2 regions of the Butyricicoccus porcorum genome follow, and region 2 is predicted to be linked to the other one. Evidence: predicted binding sites of a transcription regulator. Region 2 holds the regulator's gene; the other holds the start of a gene.
The links. Region 2 encodes Rex, which represses fermentation and respiration genes when NADH is low (regulators of the CRP and FNR family bind a similar motif). Its sites were predicted from a motif close to ATTGTTAANNNNTTAACAAT; they were not measured.
Positions count from the first base shown of each region.

Region 1: a site for Rex is predicted at 1,614-1,633, ahead of ACLM7Z_RS05675 (acetyl-CoA C-acetyltransferase). Genes of this name have one in related genera too.

Region 1 is NZ_CP178353.1:1,185,804-1,189,212, reverse strand. Features, by position in the region: gene ACLM7Z_RS05680 (acyl CoA:acetate/3-ketoacid CoA transferase) at 3-1,577, shown strand; gene ACLM7Z_RS05675 (acetyl-CoA C-acetyltransferase) at 1,793-2,980, shown strand; gene ACLM7Z_RS05670 (enoyl-CoA hydratase-related protein) at 3,077-3,409, shown strand, end outside.
Region 2 is NZ_CP178353.1:1,532,517-1,535,925, reverse strand. Features, by position in the region: gene ACLM7Z_RS07485 (hypothetical protein) at 1-331, shown strand, start outside; gene ACLM7Z_RS07480 (hypothetical protein) at 368-874, opposite strand; gene ACLM7Z_RS07475 (DUF2614 family zinc ribbon-containing protein) at 1,121-1,435, opposite strand; gene ACLM7Z_RS07470 (hypothetical protein) at 1,534-1,677, opposite strand; gene ACLM7Z_RS07465 (redox-sensing transcriptional repressor Rex) at 1,814-2,467, opposite strand; gene ACLM7Z_RS07460 (NADP-dependent isocitrate dehydrogenase) at 2,496-3,409, opposite strand, start outside.

The sequences.
Region 1 (3,409 bases), 350 kb from region 2:
CAATGAGAAAAGTAAAGATTCTGACTCCGGAAGAGGCGGCTCTGCTCATCAACGATGGTGATACCGTCGCAACTTCCGGCTTCGTAAGCTGTGCATGCCCGGAGACTCTGTCCAAGGCTGTTGAAAAGCGTTTCGTAGAGACCGGCCATCCGAAGGACGTTACCCTGTTCTATGCAGCTGGCCAGGGCTGGCGCGGTACCCCGGGCTCCGGCGGCGACCACTTCGCACATGAAGGCATGGTCAAGCGCGTTGTCGGCGGCCACTGGGATCGTGCCCCCGGACTGGGCGCACTCGCTCTTGAGAACAAGATCGAAGCTTATAACCTGCCGCAGGGTGTTATCACCCATATGTACCGCGATATCGCTGCACATAATCTCGGCACCATCACTCATGTCGGCCTGTATACCTTCGCTGACCCGCGCAACGGCGGCGGCAAGCTGAACGACTGCACCAAGGAAGACCTCGTCAAGCTGATCGAGATCGAAGGCCAGGAGCGCCTGCTCTACAAGACCTTCCCGATCGACGTTGTCCTGCTGCGTGCTTCCTACTGCGACGAGCGCGGCAACTGCACCGTACACAGAGAAGTTGGCCCGCTGGACGTCACCGCCATGGCTCAGGCCTGCAAGAACAGCGGCGGTAAGGTTATCGTTCAGGTTGAGAAGATTGTAGCTGCCGGTTCCCTCGATCCGAAGCTGGTCAAGATTCCGGGCATCTACGTTGACGCCGTTGTCATCGGTACCGAAGAGGACAACATGCAGTGCATCGGCGTACCGTACGACGGCTCCGCTGCCGGCGAGTACACCATCCCGCTGGATTCCATCCCGACCATTCCGCTGAATCAGCGCAAGGTTGTTGCGCGCCGTGCTGCTATGGAGCTGCCGAACGATGCAATCGTCAACCTCGGCACCGGTATGCCGGAGCAGATTTCCAATGTTGCGGCTGAAGAAGGTATCGCGGATAAGATGACCCTGACCGTAGAGGCTGGCCCGATCGGCGGCATCCCGCTGGCTGGCCCGCAGTTCGGCGCGTGCTCCAACGCAGAAGCCATTCTGGAGCACAACGTACAGTTCGACTTCTATCAGGGCGGCGGCCTGGATATCGCATTCCTCGGTCTGGCTGAAACCGCTCCGAACGGTGACCTGAACGTATCCAAGTTCGGCACCCGTCTGGCAGGCTGCGGCGGCTTCATCGACATCACCCAGAACGCAAAGAAGGTCTGCTACTGTGGCACCTTCACCGCAAAGGGCCTGAAGGTCAAGGTCGGCGACGGCAAGATCGAAATCGTGCAGGAAGGCGAAAAGAAGAAGTTCGTCAAGGAAGTTGAGCACATCACCTTCTCCGGCATCTATGCGAACAAGGTTCATCAGCCGGTTCTGTACATCACCGAGCGCGCTGTCTTCGAGCTGCGTCCGGAGGGCGTTACCCTGATTGAGATCGCACCGGGCATCGACCTGCAGACCCAGATCCTCGACCAGATGGAATTTGTACCGCAGATCGCTTATCAGGAAGACGGCACCATCAAGCTGATGGACGAGCGTATCTTCCGCGATGAGCCGATGGGCCTCGCAAACGATTGATTGCTGATCAAATAACGCATAACACATGGGTATCTAATTGTTAGTTTTTTAACACTTTCAACTTTTTCACGCTTTTTTTGCGGAAAATACTTGTGAAATATGGCGTTATGATGTACAATAGCAAAGGGTTCAGGGAGAAACACCACTCTATCCTCCCTTATCCTATTGTTATATAACTATCCATTCCTGTAGTGAGAAAAAGGAGAATAGGGCAAATGAATGTGTATATTTGCAGTGCAAAGAGAACCCCGATCGGTTCCTACGGCAAGAGTCTGAAGGATGTTCCGGCTGTTACGCTCGGCGTTACCGCTGCCAAGGCTGCGATTGAGCAGTCCGGCGTTGACGTTGCTGCCATCGATGAGACCATCACCGGCTGCGTCCTCCAGGGCGGTCTGGGTCAGAACATCGGCCGTCAGATCATGGTTGGCGCAGGTCTGCCGATCACCACTCCGGCAATCACCATCAATAAGGTTTGTGCATCCTCCATGCGCGCAATGAGCCTCGCAGCTCAGATCATCAAGTCCGGCGACGACCAGTGCATCATGGCTGGCGGCGCTGAGTCCATGTCCGGTGCACCGTATTATGCAAACAAGGTTCGCTGGGGCGCTCGTATGAACGACATCCAGATGGTCGACCTGATGGTACACGACGGCGTTTGGGATATCTTCAACGGCTACCACATGGGCATCACTGCGGAAAACGTTGCAGAGCAGTACGGCATCACCCGTGAGATGCAGGACGAGCTGGCTTGCGCTTCCCAGGCAAAGGCTGTTGCAGCAATCAAGGCTGGCAAGTTCAAGGACGAGATCGTTCCGGTAGAAGTAAAGCAGAAGAAGAAGACCTTCCTGTTCGACACCGACGAGCATCCGCGTGAGGGCACGACGATGGAGACCCTCGCTGGTCTGCGCCCGGCATTCAAGAAGGACGGCACGGTAACCGCAGGCAACGCTTCCGGCATCAACGATGCAGGCGCTTGCATGATTATCGCTTCTGAGGACTTCGTAAAGGCACACGGCTTGAAGCCGATGGCGAAGATCCGTTCCTACGGTTCTGTCGGCTGCGATCCGTCCATCATGGGCATCGGCCCGATCGAGTCCACCCGTCAGGCACTGTCCCGCGCTGGCCTCACCGTTGCTGATCTCGACCTGATCGAGTCCAACGAAGCATTCGCAGCACAGGCTTGCGCAGTCAACAACACCCTTGGCTTCGACATGGACAAGGTCAATGTAAACGGCGGCGCAATCGCTCTGGGCCATCCGATCGGCGCAGCAGGCTGCCGTATCTCCACCACCCTGCTGTACGAAATGATTAAGCGCGATGCTACCATCGGCCTGGCTACCATGTGCATCGGCGGCGGCATGGGCGAAGCAATCATCCTCGAGCGCGACGAGCTCTGCAAGTAAGCATTATACATTCCACGACATTTTCGAGAGCGGGAAGGCGGAGCATCCGTCTTCCCCTCCTCCCGTGACACAGACATAAAAGGAGATCTTTTACCAATGACTGACGTAAAGGTAGAGAAAAAGGGTAACGTAGCAGTTGTTACCATCGATCATATGCAGGCAATGAACGCCCTGAGCACCGACATGTATGCACAGCTGGAGGAGGCATTCGACTCCGTTGCAGCGATGGAAGACGTTTATGCCGTTGTCCTGACCGGTTCCTCCCGTGTCAACAAGAAGGGCAAGACCGTTCAGTCCTTCGTAGCAGGCGCTGACATCTCCCAGATGTCCACCATGACCGTTGCAGAAGGCAAAGCATTCGGCAACGACTCCAACCGTGTATGCTGGAAGATCGAGAACTTCAAGCGCCCGGTTATCGCTGCAATCAAC
Region 2 (3,409 bases):
CTTCGGGCGCGGGCGCATCGCCGCACAGCTGGTTTGCTCGTGTGCGGATTTTCCCCTCCCCTGTGCCAATCCGAACGGCACGCCACTGTCGCCTGAGGAATTTCAAAAGCTGCTGCACCGCACCGGTTCCACAGTTTTTTTCTCCCGCGAGCTGTGCGCAAAATATTTCACCTATTCCGACGGAGACCATGCACATTTCGTCCTGTTCGACGACGCGGATACGCTGCGCACCAAGGCGCGCCTGCTGCGCGGCCTGGGCGTCTCCCGCCTGCTGGCGGTATATCCCGACGCCTGTCGCATGGGGCTTCTGACCCCTGTACAAAAAAGATGACCGCAGGTCGTGTTACCTGCGGTCTGAGGAAAAAGATCAGTGATTGTTGGGGAACAGCTTTCCGAACAGCCAGTGCGTGAACGGCGCTGCCGCAAACATGTTCCAGAAAAACGCCATCGGGAAATTTTTCAGGAATGTGCCGACCCAAATGGCGGGCAACTGAACAATCGGCGCACCGCCGAGAATGAGATTGAACAAAATGGATGCAACCATGCTCATGGTCGGGCACATCACAGCGACCGTACCTGCCTGCCGCATCAGCTGACAGAAATACGGGTTGTCTGTCTCCGGATTGCAGTGGCGTGCCATAAACCGGGCGCCCAGTCGATTGCCCCACAGATTGGAAAACAGAAAGACGAACACGCCCATGTACAGCGCTTCCTTAAACGCCTCCCAGAACACGATGTCGGTCATGTTGCTGAATCCGCCCGCCGACAGGTTAAAGCCCATCTTGATAGCGATGTTGTAGACCTCCATGCCGTATGCCATCGCATACGACATAATCAGCCCGAAAATGATGCCCTGTGTCTTTGTCTTCGGCATATGTATCTCCTCCTGCGCACAATGCGCAATATAATGTGAATCCCCGCCTTGCATGCAAAGAAAAAAGCGCATAATATCCGAACTCGGATATTACACGCTTTGCGATAACCAAATACATCTTTGTGCTACACGGTATCTTTATTTTCGCACATGCTGTGGCAAAAAGTCAAGGAACATTTTTTGCAGGAGTACAAAAAAATGCGGTACAGCCGAAGCCATACCGCATTTTCCGTTTTCAGAAGTGCCTTACCAGACCTGATTTCCCTTGCTGTCCATAAACGAACGTTTGCAGTACCGGCATTCGAGCACCGGGCCGATCAGCGGCAGCGGCTTATGGCAGTTCGGGCAGCGCCATTTGACCATGTTGATGGCATAAAATACAACCACACAGAGAATGGCAGCATAGCCCAGACGGTTTGCAATCAGGTTGTTTGCATCCTGCGTTGCAAAACAGATCACGCATGAGATGACGATCATGGCAATTCCTGCCATCAGCACATAAAATGCGATGCGGTGCCACTTGCGGTACGGTTTTTCTTCACGGAACGGCGTTTTTGCCATATATGATCTCTCCTGTTACTTTTTTCTTTTTATTTTAACACATTCCCCCACGGGATGCAACGCCATGCGCTGCCATCCGCGTGAAAAACGGAAATCTCTTAGCAGCAGTCACAGGAATTGCCGCCATTGCAGCCGCCATTGCCGCCCCAGCCGAACGAACCGCCGCCGCAGCAGAAGATCAGGATCAGGATGATAATCCAGCAGCAGTCAAAACCGCCGAAGCCACACGAATTGTTGCACATAACAAATTCCTCCTGTTTCATAATTTCATTCTCATAGTATTGGGTGGACAGGCCGGAGGTGCAGGCAAAGCGAAGTTTTTTCCAAAAAGATCAGCCCGCCCCGCCAAAGCGGAACGGGCTGTATCTGTTTCCCGTGTTATTCGCCGAACTCAAACGGATCCGTCGCCTTCATGTGATAACACAGCTTCATCAGTGAATCGGAAAAATGCACATTTTCCACCGGAACGCCGAGATGATCCTGACGCAGCGACACATTGGAGAAATTCCAGATGCCGCGCACACCACAGCGCACCAGGCGCTCGGAGACCAACTGTGCCTGGTCGGCCGGAACGCACAGCACCGCGATATCCGGACGCTCACGCTCACAGAACAGCTCCAGGTCATGCAGCGCATGCACCGGAATGCCGCGGAAATCGCGGCCAATGACCTCCGCAGCTGTGTCAAATGCTGCAATTGGGCGGACGCCGCAGAAAGAAAAGTCAAAATTGCGAAGCAGGGCGCGGCCGAGATTGCCCACCCCCAGCAGGATGGCGCGCTGACTGCCGGCGACGCCGAGAATGCGTTCCAGCTCGACAATCAGCTTGTCCACACTGTATCCGTAGCCCTGCTGACCGAAGCCACCGAAGCAGCTCAGATCCTGCCGGATCTGCGACGCAGTCAAATCCATCTGCGCTGCCAGATCCTTGGACGAAATTCGTCCGACTCCTTCATTTGCCAGCTGGCGAAGTGTGCGGTAATAGCGCGGCAGACGGCTTATGACTGCCTTGGATACATGCTTTGCGTTTTCCACGGATAATCCTCCTGAGTTCCTTTATTAATCAAAGGGAGGCTTCCAGAGTTTCACGAACAGCCTTGATGAAGCCTTCCGTATTGAGTGGGGTGACATCCTCGAGCGTGGTAATCAGCGCGAGGTCTTTTGTCATCTTACCAGATTCTACGGTGTCAATGCAAGCCTTTTCGAGCTTGTCAGCAAATGCAGACAATTCCGGCAGGCCGTCCAGCTCGCCGCGCTTGCGCAGTGCGCCCGTCCAGGCAAAGATGGTTGCGATGGAATTGGTCGAGGTTTCCTCGCCCTTCAGGTGCTTGTAATAATGGCGCTGTACGGTGCCATGCGCTGCCTCATATTCATAGACGCCCTTCGGGGAAACCAGAACAGAGGTCATCATGGACAGGGAGCCGTATGCAGTTGCGAGCATGTCGCTCATGACGTCGCCGTCGTAGTTCTTGCACGCCCAGATGTAGCCGCCGTTGGAGCGAATGACGCGGGCAACGGCATCGTCGATCAGAGTGTAGAAATATTCCAGACCGAGCTCCTCGAACTTCTCCTTGTACTCGGTGTCATAGATTTCCTGGAAGATGTCCTTAAACGTGTGGTCATACTTCTTGGAAATGGTGTCCTTGGTTGCAAACCACAGATTCTGCTTTGTATCAACTGCAAAGTTGAAACAGCTTCTCGCAAAGCTCTCGATGGAGGAGGTCAGGTTGTGCATGCCCTGTACAATGCCGGAGCCTGCAAAGTTGTGTACCAGCTCGCGGGTCTCGCTGCCATCTTCAGCGGTATAAACCAGCTCAACTTTGCCCGGGCCCGGAATCTTCATCTCAGAGCCCTTGTATACGTCGCCGTAAGCATGACGTGCAATCGTAATCGGCTTAACCCAGTTCTTGACATACGGTTCAATGCCCTTGACCAGAATCGGCGCACGGAACACAGTGCCGTCGAGGATGGCGCGGA